Regions from separate parts of the Paenibacillus sp. FSL L8-0436 genome, predicted to be linked through region 1. Evidence: riboswitches for the same ligand, from Rfam matches in the RefSeq annotation. Region 1 holds a riboswitch; the other holds the start of a gene.

Region 1 (7,092 bases):
ATTCCACATTCGGCTGCGGGATGAAGACCGTACGCGGCACAATACAGACCAGCTCAGGCTCACTGTAGTACTGCACGGCTATGCTGAGGCTTCCATATTCTTTGCCGCCCGGAGAAGCCGCCATACGCTCAGCAACCTCCTTCTGGATCATTACCACGATATTATCCAGCGGAAGTTTCTCCTCCAGCAGTTTCATCAGTATGGGGGTTGTCACATAATACGGCAGGTTGGCAACCACACTTACTTTGTCGACGGTTGCAAAATCCTCGGTGAACAATTCCTGCAGGTTTACCTTCAGCACATCATCATTGCGGATTTTGACATGCGGGTACGGAGACAATACATCCCTCAGAATCGGAATCAGTCTGCGGTCGATCTCTACAGCAGTCACCGCACCCGCAGCCATGGCCAGCCGTTCAGTAAGCGCTCCGATACCCGGACCAATCTCCAGGGCGCCCGCAGAGTCGGTTAATTCTGCTGCGTCCACTATTTTATCAAGGATATTCTGATCGATCAGAAAGTTCTGTCCCAGACTTTTTTTGAACGAAAAACCGTAGCGCTGAATAATTTCTTTGGTCCGTACCGGCGATGAGATCTTGTTATTGCCACTCATGAAGTAATGCCTCCCTGATCAATTTGTGCGAGAGCTCCGGAGAATTCTTCCCGCGTGATGCCAAACATAGCCAGCCGCTTGTATAGCTGTTTGCCGTTGCAATACCCGATGCCAAGCACGTTGCCCAGCGCCATCCTGCGCTCAGCCGCTCGCGAATGCACCAGCATGCCCGCCGCCATAAGATCCTCCAGCCCAATTAGGGCAGGGGCCCCTTCAAAGGAGGTATGTACATGCTGCAGCGCATGACGGATCGCTTCCGGTGATGCATTCTCAACACCGATATCCCCTTTGCGTGTAGCATCCTTCTCCGGGATGAATGCATGCTTGCAGCCTGGCACCTTGGAGGAAACAATCTTGCGGATGCGTTCGCCGGCATGATCGGGATCCGTAAGGATGATCACGCCTCTGCGTTCCATTGCCAGCGCTATCTTGGCGATAACCTTGCGGTCTACCGCTGAACCGCCAGTCTCTATCGTATCGGCCTCCACCGCCCGCTTGACGGCAACCGTATCACTCTTGCCTTCCACCACAATTAATTCCTTAATCATACACGTTGCTCCTTCCTGTAAAACACAAAAAGAAGAGGATTCGCTCCCCTTCTTTTTGGCTAAAGAATGTATAAGTGATGAGCGGCAGCCCGTTCTGTCAGTGCTACCCTCACTATAGCTTATAAACCGTTAATTTGCAAAAGCGGACCACGTTAATTCAGCTCTGGCTTCACTGGACCGATCACATAAATAGTCCGGGACTTGCGGCCGAAATTACGGGCATGGCTCAGTGAATCGTAATAAACATCTAACTTGTTGCCTTTGATGGCACCGCCGGTATCCTCTGCTCGGCGAAACCCTAATCCCTCAATGTACACCCACCAGCCGATAGGAATTACATTCGGGTCCACAGCTATAGTCCGGCCTTCTGTTACGCGTGTGCCAGAAGCCGTGCGGGTCCCAATGCCTGGTTCTTCTGAAGAATAGGCTGTCATCGACACATTTTTGATCATCTTTTTGTATTGGAAATCTACGCCTGCCTTGTGCACGACGTTACTGCTTTTTGCGGAAACTTTGGTTGTTTTGGATGCCGTACTTTTTTTGGAAGTTGTCACAGCAGCTACAACGGGCTTTGGCAGGGGCTTCGTACCAACATAAACAATTTTATGCTTGGTAACCGTCTGTACTTCCTTGCCAATCATGCGCATAGAAACCAGTTCTCCATCTTGGTAGACCTTCTCGATATGCTGGACCATGACGCCTGGTGCGCCTAACTGTGCCACTTTTACGTTCCCCTTGGTCAGGGAAGGATCTGAGGTCTTAATGACCTGGAATGGCAAATTTTGCTTCCGCTCCACAATCTGCTTGTTGATGCGGACAATTTTAATTTCCATGCCGGCCGATACTGTGGTGTCAAGCGAAGGGTATATCTTGTCACTGCTCTCCAGGCTTAAACCCAGTTTGCTAATGGCGTCACCGATAGTGTCTTCGGTGGTGTATAGCGTTTTTGTTGCTCCATCCGCAGTGAGACTAAACTTCTGCGCACGATTGATCACGACACGGTCGCCGTCCTGTATCTCATCACTAAGGCCAATAGATAATTCATCATGCGGCTGCAGCGAAATTTGTTCCTTAGCCAGCACATCACTGAGCAGCGCTTCGCGCGTTTCCAGCGTCTGTGCTTTCCCGTCTATTACTAAAAATATCTCTTTCTTGCTCTGACCGTGTACGTACAGCAGAATGAGCAGCGCGATAACGATTGATACCGCACCTGCAAGCGAAAGTAAGCGAGGATTCACTTGCTTCCACCGTAATGCGAAAGACCTGCTGGATGATTGCGAATCATGGGATACTTCTGGTTGGAATACGCCCACTCTCTCCATCCTCCTTACATAGCCCCGTCGTCAAGTAGTATATCAAGGTGACTGTATGATTGCTGACGAAACTAGGTTTGAGATTGCAACAGGATACGCCCGCATTGCTTCAGCGTTTCCTGCTCATGGATCGCCTGCCCGGCATAATTACTCCAGATACCTGTTATATAACAGTATGCTGGAAACATTCGCATTATTCAAAACAAAAAAAGCCCAAAAAAGAGTTCACAGAGGACTCTTTCGTGGCTTCTCCGGATGTCAGAATACGCGGGAATGTTTATGCACGAGGTTTCCTCTCTTACTTGCGCTTACGGGGTTAGCTGTCGGGTTCGGGCATAAGAGAGACGCCCTATCTTAGGTCACCCGCTCACGGCGGTTGCCCTCAAATTCACCCCAAAGACCACGTGAAGAAATCAAATAAATTCTGCGGCATTTCTGTGTTGTACTCTATGTACGGACATGCGGCAGGCATTATTGGTTCCCCCGTTCTCCATACGGAGACTCAGCGAGACGATCCATGATTCAGTGACTGTCACAGTAACAACAGCTCACTGCACTGAAAAGATGATATCCTGTTTTGATGCATGTTGTAAAGGACGATTCAACCACGTTTACGCAAAAAAATGATTAAAATATTGTAATATTCAGCCGTTTTTAAATTAAAAAAGTTTAATATATCGGCTATACTTCATTTTTCACCGCTTTTACTCCCGATTTCAGACAATCCCAAATCGTTCCAGTGCGTTCGCATACGTAATTTCCGCCAATTCCTGTAAATCAATCCCTTTTATTTCCGCGGCAGCCTCTGCTACTAATCTCACATGTGCGCTCTCATTTCGCTTGCCCCGGAAAGGGTGCGGTGTCAAATAAGGCGAGTCCGTTTCGATCAGCAATCGGTCCAGCGGAGTCTGGGCCAGCACCTCTTTTGGCACTCTGGCGTTCTTGAATGTAATCGGGCCCCCGAAGGACAGGTGAAAGCCTAAATCCAGGCACATTTTGGCTATTTCCCAGCTGCCGGAGAAGGAGTGCATCACTCCGCCTATTTCATCAGCCTTCTCTTCACGGAGAATCCGCACCACATCTTCATGAGCATCACGGTTATGAATGCAAATCGGCATTTTCAGTTCACGGGCCAGTCCGATTTGTTTGCGGAACACTTCATGCTGTACCTCTTTGGGAGAGGTATCCCAGTAGTAATCCAACCCAATTTCTCCGATGGCGACTACTTTTTTATGACTGCACAGTGAGGCAATCCACTCGAGATCCCCGTCCCTCATGTCTATGGCATCCTGCGGATGCCATCCGACGGCTGCATAGATATAATCATAGGTTTCAGCAAGCTTCATGGTTGTTGGGATTGTTTCCCTGTTAAAGCCAATATTAATCATTTTGGTAACTCCTGCCTCGAGCGCATTGGCGATTACCTTTTCGCGGTCCTCGTCGAATTGCGGAGCATCCAGATGGGTGTGCGTGTCGAACAATTGCATGTTACATCCCCTTTTCTGTCATAATTTCTATGATGAATTCCAAGTATTTTTGGATTACTTTGCAAAGATTTCTGCGATTGAAGAAGGCAGCAATGGAAGGGCTTTCTGCAGCTTATCCTGTGGAAAATACAGGTGATAACGGCCGCGGTGAATTCCGCTGATGGAGCGTACGATATCTGAAACTTCAGAGATCTCCCTCAGTTTGTCATGGCGGTCAAGCAGCAGAATTTGCTTGCTGTCAAAGCCTTGTCCCGGACGAAACACATCATAGGGTAAATCTGTCGGAAAATCAATTTCCAGATCATAATCGGCATCTAGCCCTGCCACGGCAAAGCTGCGGCGTATTTCGTCAATCGTCTCGGAATCAAGGTTCTCCATCTCTACATATTTATACAGTTTACGATGAATAAACCGGCTGCACAAGTCGCTTAACAATTCATCCTTCTCCAAAGTCCATTGCATAAAGGCGGTCTGGATCATAGCTTCGTCCAGCAGCAGATATTGTTCCACCGTAACCTCTCCGCGGAACAAATCACCTAAAGGATCAATCATGAACCGGAATTCATAACCGCTCTGGTACAGCTCTTTGGCTCTGCGGAAAATTTGCCGCAAAATGATTTCGGAACTGCGTGTGACCGGGTGAAAATATACCTGCCAGTACATTTGATAGCGCGACATTAAGTAATCCTCGATGGCGTGCATCCCTGACTCCTTAACCACTACCCTTCCATGGTATGGGCGCAGCATTCTTAGGATCCTGTCAATATCGATCGTCCCATAGTTTACTCCCGTGTAGTATGCATCGCGGAGCAGATAATCCATGCGGTCAGCATCCAGAGGGCCGGAAACCAAGTTGACTACAATTTCATGCTCATAAGTTTTGGAGATTACCGAAGCTACCTTGCCGGGAAAATCCTCTGCCACATCCCGCAGAATCGCGGTGATCTCCGTGTCCTCCAGAATGATACGGCAGGTCCAGTCTTCATGGTTCATTTCAAAGGCTTCTTCTATAGAATGGGAGAACGGGCCATGCCCCAAATCATGCAGCAGCGCTGCACATAGAGTGAGCAGGCTCTCCTCCGGTATCCAATCCTTATACCCGCTTCGCTCAAACTGCGAAATGATACGGCGTGTAATTTCGTAGACACCAAGGGAATGTGAAAATCGGCTATGCTCTGCACCATGAAAGGTTAGATAGGAGGTGCCAAGCTGACGGATACGCCGCAGACGCTGAAATTCCTTAGTGTTGATTAATCGCCAGATAATTGTGTCCTGCACGTGAATATAGTTATGAACCGGATCTTTGAAAACCTTCTCTTCTGTCAGCGGTTGCTTCATGTGTTCAACTCCTTCGAATAATATAATTAGAAATAAGAGGTAATAGGTAGTATAATAATGAATTATGTCGCACTTTGTCGAATTGTGTCATTTTAACGTTTTACAAATCGACAATTTAATTTTATCTGCATTTGTATGAATTTATGTGTAATGTAGGCGATATAAAAGTTTTATTTAAAAATTCCTTAAAATTAGCCTCAAAAAAGGTTGACTGTTTTGGGAATGGTTGGTATTATAAATATCATAAAACGGTGAACAATGTCGAATAATGACGCTTTTGAACATTGAGAGGAGCAACGATTGTAATGATGAAATCAACAGGAATTGTAAGAAAAGTAGATGAGCTTGGACGGGTTGTTATTCCGATCGAATTGCGCCGTACACTGGGCATTGGAGAAAAAGATGCGCTCGAAATTTACGTGGACGGTGAGCGGATCATGCTTAAAAAATACGAGCCAGCTTGCATTTTCTGCGGCAATGCTGAGAATGTAACCTATTTCAAAGGAAAAATTGTTTGTCATGAATGCATTTCTGCTATCCCTACCCCTGTGACAAACTAGAACAAATAGGTTATAATAGGAACTAATCAAATTGTTAATTCTAACCTTTTTATATCTCCTTGGCCTCCCGTTGATGCGGGAGGTATTTTTTATGCTTTTTTACCCTCCCAAACCCTCCCTACAGGGAGGGCCCCAAGGGCCCCGGCCCTCTGGACACCCGGAAGTTTGTCTAATTTGTGGCCGCGCGTAAAGGAGTAACTGTGACGGTGGACCGGCCCTCTTTCGGGCACGCCCTCAGGGCCTTGCCATGCGAGGGATTTCGCCATAGGCCGTGCGCCTATGGCGGCTGCGCGAAGGCGCTCCCATGCAACGTTTGGGCGATAAAGCCGCTCTCCCTACGGGAATCGCTTTACGGTGGCACGGGCCAGTGACTTTAGCGCTTGCTGGTTGCTGGCTGGTGAGCTGCTTTTTCTGCTTTTGCCCGCTCTCCCTGCGGGAATCGCTTTACGGTGACACGGGCCAGTGACTTTAGCGGTTACTGGTTGCTGGCTGATGAGTAGCTTTTTCTGCTTTTGCCCGCTCTCCCTACGGGAATCGCTTTACGGTGGCACAGGCCAGTGACTTTAGCGCTTGCTGGCTGCTGGCTGATGAGCTGCTTTTTCTGCTTTTGCCCGCTCTCCCTGCGGGAATCGCTTTACGGTGACACGGGCCAGTGACTTTAGCGCTTGCTGGCTGCTGGCTGGTGAGTAGCTTTTTCTGCTTTTGCCCGCTCTCCCTACGGGAATCGCTTTACAGTAGTGGGGGCCAGTGACTTTAGCGGTTACTGGTTGCTGGCTGGTGAGTAGCTTTTTCTGCTTTTGCCCGCTCTCCCTGCGGGAATCGCTTTACGAAGGCAAACGCCCTTTACTCCCTGTCCAACAATGCATTGTAAATATCGCGTTTGGCCAAGCCACGGTCTGCGGCGGCTTTTTTCATAGCTTCCTTCCGTGCCATTCCTGCGTTTTCATAGTGAGCGACATGCAGCTCAATGCTGAGCTCACGCCACCAGGAGGATTCAGCAATCTCAGCCTCTTCTTTGCTTTCCCCTTCAACCACGATGACATATTCGCCAAGCGGCGGATGTTCGGCCAGCCAAGCAGAACATTCCTCAATCGTTCCGCGCAGAAACTCCTCATAACGTTTTGTCAGTTCACGGGCCAGTACTACCCGGCGGTTGCCGAATGCCTCCTGCAGATGAACCAAGGTTTTGGCTACCCGGTGCGGCGATTCATAGAACAGCAAAGTCCCCTGCAC
Region 2 (7,092 bases), 570 kb from region 1:
TAGAAATAAATTCCTTTAAAAAATTATACAGGTGGTGTTTTTTAAATGAAGAAAACAAGATTAGTAGGCGCTTTACTATCCGTTTTTATTTTGGCTATAAGCATTCCAACTAGTGCATTTGCTGATTTTTTTGCAGGCGGACGTTCTTCTGCAAAGTTTAATGCCTATTACGATTCTTCCGTAGTAACATATGGATATGAAGGAATATATGATACGGCAAGAGCAAGTTGGGGGGGGATTTCTTCTAATGTTGCCATTGGGAAAACCACCTCATCGAGTGGCTTGCCAGACAAATATTATGTTGGCTTTTCAGCTGATCCTACTTTTCTTGGATTATCTTCTTATTACGATGCAAATGGAAATCCCGTAAATAATAATGTACCAAGAGCATTTACGACCTTCGCAAGCTATAATAATAATTTAATTGTATATGAATCTCCTGGTTCATCAGCAGTAAGAATTTCAAATGCAATTCATGAACTTGGTCATACCTTATCTTTGGCTCATACGACACAATCAGGTATAACCGATTCTGTAATGTTTCAAGGTGTTCAAACAATTGGCCCTCAACAGTATGACAAGAACCAACTTAAAGCAAAATGGGGAAATTAAAATTAGGGGTGATACATTGTGTTGAAGAAAAAAATTAAATTTAACAGCAAGCAGATAATTATCCTTGCTTTGATAGCATTAACTATTGCCATTATCAATACTTCAGGATTGGCAGCAAACAATAAAGCTGAAAGTACGCCCATTGAAAAAGCAGAGACAATAAATATGGATGCAAATTATATTCTATTTAATGATGTAAATCAATTAGACCAAGCTGCAGACTTAATTCTCGTTGGTAGTCCTACAATGGATTTTCCTGAAAGAGAACATATTACAACGTATTTTGGAGATGGAGCAATTCAGGACTTCTATACACTAACTGATTTGAAAATCGATAAAATTTTAAAAGGTCCTCAAGATTTTAATCTTGCAACATCGCAATCGCTTAAGATTATTGAACCAATAGGATATGCAAAACCTGAAAAAAAAGAAAATAAGATTACTCGTGAAGAATATTCTGAACTAGAAAAAGGGGAGAAATATATTATATTTTTGATGCAAAATGACCAAGGTCAGTACGTTGTAATTAACGTGAACAACGGTAAATTCAACCTTAATGAGACAGAAGTTTCTTTTGCTTCGGATTCAGAGAATGTAAAACATGAAAAAATTAAGAAGGAGGTTTTTTCGAAATATAAAATAAAAGAATAATGATTTATTTATGATACCAAATAATAATGAGCTGCATTATGCGCGCATTGAAAAGTGATCATAGGTTTTAACTAAGGAAGCCGTGGTTCGGAAACTGCGGCTTCCTTTAGTTCGCCCAGCATGGGTGCTATCTTTAGAGTTCATGTCCAGAATGGTGAAGGCAATATTAGCCATTAGCTTAGACAAGGGTTTCCACCGTGAACTGAGTCAGTACCTTTAAGCTGGTGCGGATACTTCTCGCTGGCGGATACACCAGTCTTTCAAACGATAGATAGATGGTTTCGAAGGAAGCTGCAAATGTGCCTTTGGAAGCACTGGAAGAACCCACGAATCAAAGCTGTTGACTATGATGCCTCTGTTTGCGTTCTAAGGCTTGTTTCTATACGTCTCTACATATAGAGAATGGAGAGTTCAGGATCCTGCTGGTTAAATGAAGGGTTATAGTGTACCTTATTTAATAAGATAAGGAGTGGTAATCTTGAAAAAAAACAATCAAATCCCCGCGATCCTCGCAGCTTCAATTCTGCTGATTCTGCTCAGCAGCATGCTTAAGCCGGAGGGCTCTACCCTGCTGGGTGTGCTGCAGACGTTAATGCTCGGAGTGGGCTTGCTGGGCTGCTGTACAGCGGCCTGGAGATTCGCCAAAGGCGGCAAGGGCAAGAGCTGAGTATAAATAGAAAAGGCCGCAGCACTATGCTGCGGCTTTTTCATGCGCTTTGACAAGTTGCTATATTCCATACGCAGCTATACAACAAACAAGTTTGCTTCAGGCCGCAACGTTTCCAACCGGCACATTTGCTCGCGCACATGTCTCAGCCGGGTTTTCAGCACTGGCACGCTTTGCTCAAGAATGGTGCTGATTGCCGGCAGGGGCAGCAGCATGCCGTACCATAACACCTGCACAATCTGATCCTCCCAGGCTAATCCATTGGAAACAAAGAGGCTGCACTCCTCTGCAGCCCGGGAGCATTGCTGAATGCACTCCCGGTACGCATCCAGAGAGAAAGGCTGCGGGATGAAATCATCATGAAGGTACCGGGTATAAAGCTCAGTGAAGGTCTTCATCGCAGTCTTTTCAGCAACGGCACCCTCTCCCAGCAGCAGACTGGTGAGTGCATAAATATTTCCGGTGTTCTTTTGGACATATTCCGCAAACCCGCTGGCAGCTGTCCATTCCGGGGATAATGGGTCTGGCATGTCTTCACGTTCCTTCCTGAATAAGAAATTATAAGATGGAGAAATAAGCGATGGATCTGTCCATTAGCTCGGCTATGTCCGGTTCCTGCCAGCTGCCTTTATGCAGCAGGGAACTTGAAGGTTTATAGTACATCCGTCTGAAGGGGGGCGTACCGCCGGCCCCAGCTGTACGGGAATAGGGGACCATTTGCAGATGTGACGTGACGACCTTGCCTTGCAGCTTGGCTTTTAAATCCAGCAGGGCCGTTTGCACGATTTCTTGCTGACCCGGCTCCCACTGCGCACCTAGCTGCTGTACAATTTCTATGGCTTCTTCCAGCCTGTGATTGCGTATACTTCTCAGAAAGCTGCTCCATTTAATGACGTCAAAATGATCGCCTTCCGCAGACAGTATCCCCGCTCCCCAGCTGCACCCAGCCTTGCACGTAAGCTTCAGCACACCATACCGGCATTTGCCGGATGACTCCGTGGCATGATGGAATGGCCAGGGGGCATCGAATACAAACACTTCTATACGTAACAGCCTGCGCTGGTTCATTTCGTTTTCCCTCCTACCCATTTATAAGCTGCAGCCTCAGCACAAAAAACCGCAGCAGAGGAGGACCTCTGCTGCGGTTTTGGTACAGGCTTAAATACACCTGGCGCAAAAACGTGGCGGATCAAGGTTCTCTCTAGTCGCTTACGGGGTTAGCTGTCGGATTCGGACGGTGAGAGTCGCCCTACCTAATGAGACCACAGTCTCCTTCGGATTCACCCCAAGAAAGATAAGGTAATGGATAATATGAAGCTTATCCCTTCTTATCTTCCAGGTAAGGCCCTGCGGGCCTGATGGTTCCCCCGTTTCCCGCATTGCGGGAATTCAGCGTTCATATCGCATTTCATGTATTGGATTCAAACCGAATCATACTCTTTTCGCATGAGCTTTGTAAAAAGGAAAAAACATTCTTCTGAGCCGATTTTCAGGGGATTATGGCAAAAGACACGATAAGAAGTGCTAAAAGGGTATTTATCAACGATTTTCAGCTTTTTATCTCGTGTATACGACTGCTTTTGATTTAGGGTGATCAGAGCACAAAAGGCAATTTGCTCAACATCGGGTGAATAAAATCACAACGCTGTATGCTTTTTCGCAAATCGTTGATAAGCCGAGTAAATAAGAGTAATGATGAGATTGAGGCTTAAGTAAGCGCTACCTGATCTGGAATGGGTTTACTAAATGCATTATTTTGGCAGGTTTGGCGGTTTACAAGGCCGTGACCGCCAGAGTATGATTACTTCTGTTTACTACACAATCGAATACGCAGTCCGCTTAATTTCCGTTATGGAAAGCGGGGGAACCAACAATCGGCAGCCGATGTGAGAGTCGGAGCCGGTTATGGGGTGAATCCTGTGAAAGTGCGAGAGAATGCTCGCATGGATACAGGTAGGGCGACTCTCACTGCCCGAATCCGACAGCTAACCTCGTAAGCGTATTAGAGAGGATGAGCACAATGTGACCGTTAATTGGACCACAGAGGGAATTCCTTTGTGGTTTTTTGCTGTGTTCGTACGGGCAAATGAATGGAAGTCCTAGGCCGGAGGAGAGGAAGATATGGCGAATTCGGAAGAATATGTACTCATTAACGCTCCGACTAAAGCGGGGGAGCATTTTATCAAAATCTTAAAGTTCAGAGGCTACAAGATCGCAGGAATCGCCAACAATGCGGCGGAGAAGCGGCGTCTGGAGGAGCTGGGAATCGAGGTCAATCTTGTGGTGGACACACATCATCAGAATACATGGTTCCGCCCCTCTTTTCCGGTAGGAAGAGTATTTCTGTTCGAGAGCAGTGTGACCTTATGCTGCCGGTATATCCAGATGTGCCGGACCTGGACGACAAAACCAATATACGTAATTACGACTTCGATGAATCCCAGACTGGTCTATAAAGGACTTGGAGCGGATTCCGTCATCTATTCCCACAGCGGAAATGTCTCTTTTCTGGCGGATGTCTCAACGAATCCGGGATAAGGCCAAATAAAAGGGCAAATAAAAGGCATCCCCTGGACAGAGGTCCAAGGAGATGCCTTTTTCAAAATACAAATATTTATATGCCTCACGCTATGAATTATTCAGCGGTTGCTCCAATAAGCTGCTTAAGTTCGGAAACGTTGAAGCCTTTGACTGCGCGGCCTTCGTACACAGTAACAGGCACACCCATGAAGCCCAGCTTCTCGACTTCTTCCTGATACACTGTACTTGTCATAACATCACGCACCTCGAAGCTAAAGTCTTGCTCAGTCAGCCACTGTTTCACTTGATTGCAGTCGCTGCATCCTGTGGTGGAATAGACAATTACCGGCTGGCTCATTGGCTTACAGCTGCCTTGATGGCGTCCCGGGTGATTTTCCAATGGGAGGTGTTCCAGCGCACTTCGCCGTCTTCCAGCAGGAAGATCTGCGGAGATTCATGCTTGATCCCGAAATCTTCGGCAATCTGATTGGACAGCGGACGGTCTTCAATCACATGCACAATGGCAGCTGGAGTCTCGGAGCCTTGCACATAGGCTGTGAATTCCTCATTGGCCTTGGCGCTGATCGGGCAGGTAGTGCTATGCTTGAAAAGCAGTTTTTTACCTGGTTGCGCAACATATTGCTGCAGTTCTTCCAGAGTATGAAGTTGTTGGATAGACATCGGTATCTCACCTTCCTATAAGTACTTGTAACTACGATTGTAACATAGTTCAAAATTAAATCAAAAAGGAAGTTAGAGCAACTCTTTCAGTGGAATTACAGTCCCATGAAGGACGTTGAAAAAACGTGACTGCCATGCTAATGTGAGAGAGATGCCGCGTGTATCCTGAAGAATCGTAAAGGGTGTGTCCATAATCATGAAAAGGGTTGCTTTTGTTACCGGTGCTGACCGTGGTTTAGGTTTTTTTCTGGCAAGCTGGCTTCTAGAGAACAAATATTCCGTATTTGCCGGTCAGTATATGAAGGAGTCGGAATCGCTGGACGCACTGAAAAAGCAGTACCCGGACCGATTAACTCTGATCCCGCTGGATATCAGCGACCGTGAGAGTGTCAAGCAAGCGGCACGCAGCATTTCGGGCAGTACCGTTCATGTTGATATGATTATCAATAATGCCGGTATTATTCATAGAGCTGATGATGCCACGATGCTTGTTGATATGGACGATGAAGCCATGGCTCACATTTATAATGTAAACACGCTTGGTTCTTTGAGGGTCAGTAATGAATTGATGGGCCTGTTAATGCAGAGCAAGCAGAAATTGATTGTTAATATCTCCTCAGAAGCCGGAAGCATTGGCCGGAACAAACGGATTAATATGTACGGATACTGTATGTCCAAAGCGGCGCTTAATATGCAGTCCTCCCTAATACACAACCATTTGAAGGTGATGGGCGGGCAGGTTATGGTCTTTCACCCCGGCTGGCTGCAGTCCTATATGAATGGTGAGAAGGCTCTGGAGGCACCTATTTCTCCTGAAGAGTCGGCGCGTAAGATTATGAATATCGTGCAGGAGCACAAGAAATATATGGGTGAGGAGCCGGCTTATCTCGACCTGGACGGCAATGCCTGGCCCTGGTAACTATACACGAAGAGAAGCAGGAAGAGAGGCGGGAAGAACATGTCTGAAGGGAAAGCACTTGCACTTGGCAGCTACAGTGAGGTGAAATACCATCCTTTTGCCGGTGTGGATCACGAGATTAAGCGCATTCTGTCACCTGATCTGCAGGTGGAGGCTTCCGAAGATTACAGTCTCCTGAACAAAGACAACCTTGAGGGATTGAAGCTGGTTATCGCCTATACCGAATTTTCCGATCAGAAAATAGCCCCGGAGCAAAGTGCCGCTTTGCTGTCTTATGTAGCGGGGGGCGGAGGTCTGCTCGTTGTACATAACGGAATCTCCCTGCAGCGGAATCAGGAGCTGGGCGCCATGCTGGGCGCGCATTTCACCCATCATCCGGAATACACCTCCCTGCATATGAAAATACCGGAACACGGGCATCCCATTATGCAGGGGATCAGCGAATTCGTCATCGAGGACGAGCCGTACTACTTTGAAATGCATCCCTATTTTGAGACGACTGTACTGGCAGAGTACCTTCATGAAGGGGCCATGCGTCAGGCAGCCTGGTGCCATGAGTTCGGACTTGGCCGTGTAGTTTATCTGATGCCGGGGCATCATTTGCCTTCCTTCTCGGCAGAGCCGTTCCGCCAGATGATCCGCCAAGGCGGAATGTGGGCAGCGGGTCTGCTGTAACTCCTACCTTTGAATCGTTTTCGCACATCAAAACAGCTGCACGTTCCCCAAAAGGAGCATGCAGCTGTTTTTTTGATGTATGAATGTTCCAGCTTCGGTCAAAATAGGGTTACGAATAAAAAGGGGGACGCATGGAATGTGGAAGATGCTATGGGATCTTGTGCCCGGCTGGAAGGTGCTGTTTCAAGGTTTTGTCATCTTCGTCGTTCCGGTCGTCTTAACCCGCCTAATGATCTGGCTCCGAATGAAAGAGGGTAAGGCGAGCACCCGGGGAATGCGGGCTGAAGGCAAAAAGGGCGGGGGTGTTCCAAGCTCCGAAGATACGGGGGAGGCGGATCAGACCAGCATCGCTGTGCAGAATAAAAAA

What was found. A riboswitch is a leader RNA that binds a small molecule or an ion and turns the genes downstream of it on or off. The one in region 1 is predicted to bind cyclic di-AMP.
Region 2: linked by a shared signal. The riboswitch ahead of NSS79_RS02870 (hypothetical protein) and the one ahead of NSS79_RS00145 (ubiquitin-like domain-containing protein) in region 1 are both predicted to bind cyclic di-AMP.

The regions. Positions count from the first base shown of each region.
Region 1 is NZ_CP151955.1:27,508-34,599, reverse strand. It holds gene rsmA (16S rRNA (adenine(1518)-N(6)/adenine(1519)-N(6))-dimethyltransferase RsmA) at 1-613, opposite strand, end outside; gene rnmV (ribonuclease M5) at 610-1,161, opposite strand; gene NSS79_RS00145 (ubiquitin-like domain-containing protein) at 1,314-2,474, opposite strand; cyclic di-AMP (ydaO/yuaA leader) riboswitch at 2,765-2,992, opposite strand; gene NSS79_RS00140 (TatD family hydrolase) at 3,191-3,961, opposite strand; gene NSS79_RS00135 (HD domain-containing protein) at 4,016-5,299, opposite strand; gene NSS79_RS00130 (AbrB/MazE/SpoVT family DNA-binding domain-containing protein) at 5,605-5,859, shown strand; gene rsmI (16S rRNA (cytidine(1402)-2'-O)-methyltransferase) at 6,703-7,092, opposite strand, start outside.
Region 2 is NZ_CP151955.1:602,071-609,162, forward strand. It holds gene NSS79_RS02840 (hypothetical protein) at 46-612, shown strand; gene NSS79_RS02845 (hypothetical protein) at 631-1,263, shown strand; gene NSS79_RS02850 (hypothetical protein) at 1,531-1,662, shown strand; gene NSS79_RS02855 (hypothetical protein) at 1,742-1,930, shown strand; gene NSS79_RS02860 (hypothetical protein) at 2,008-2,460, opposite strand; gene NSS79_RS02865 (hypothetical protein) at 2,489-2,998, opposite strand; cyclic di-AMP (ydaO/yuaA leader) riboswitch at 3,123-3,335, opposite strand; cyclic di-AMP (ydaO/yuaA leader) riboswitch at 3,757-3,945, shown strand; gene NSS79_RS02870 (hypothetical protein) at 4,052-4,468, shown strand; gene NSS79_RS02875 (glutaredoxin family protein) at 4,566-4,808, opposite strand; gene ytxJ (bacillithiol system redox-active protein YtxJ) at 4,805-5,131, opposite strand; gene NSS79_RS02885 (SDR family NAD(P)-dependent oxidoreductase) at 5,328-6,050, shown strand; gene NSS79_RS02890 (ThuA domain-containing protein) at 6,090-6,725, shown strand; gene NSS79_RS02895 (spore germination protein) at 6,862-7,092, shown strand, end outside.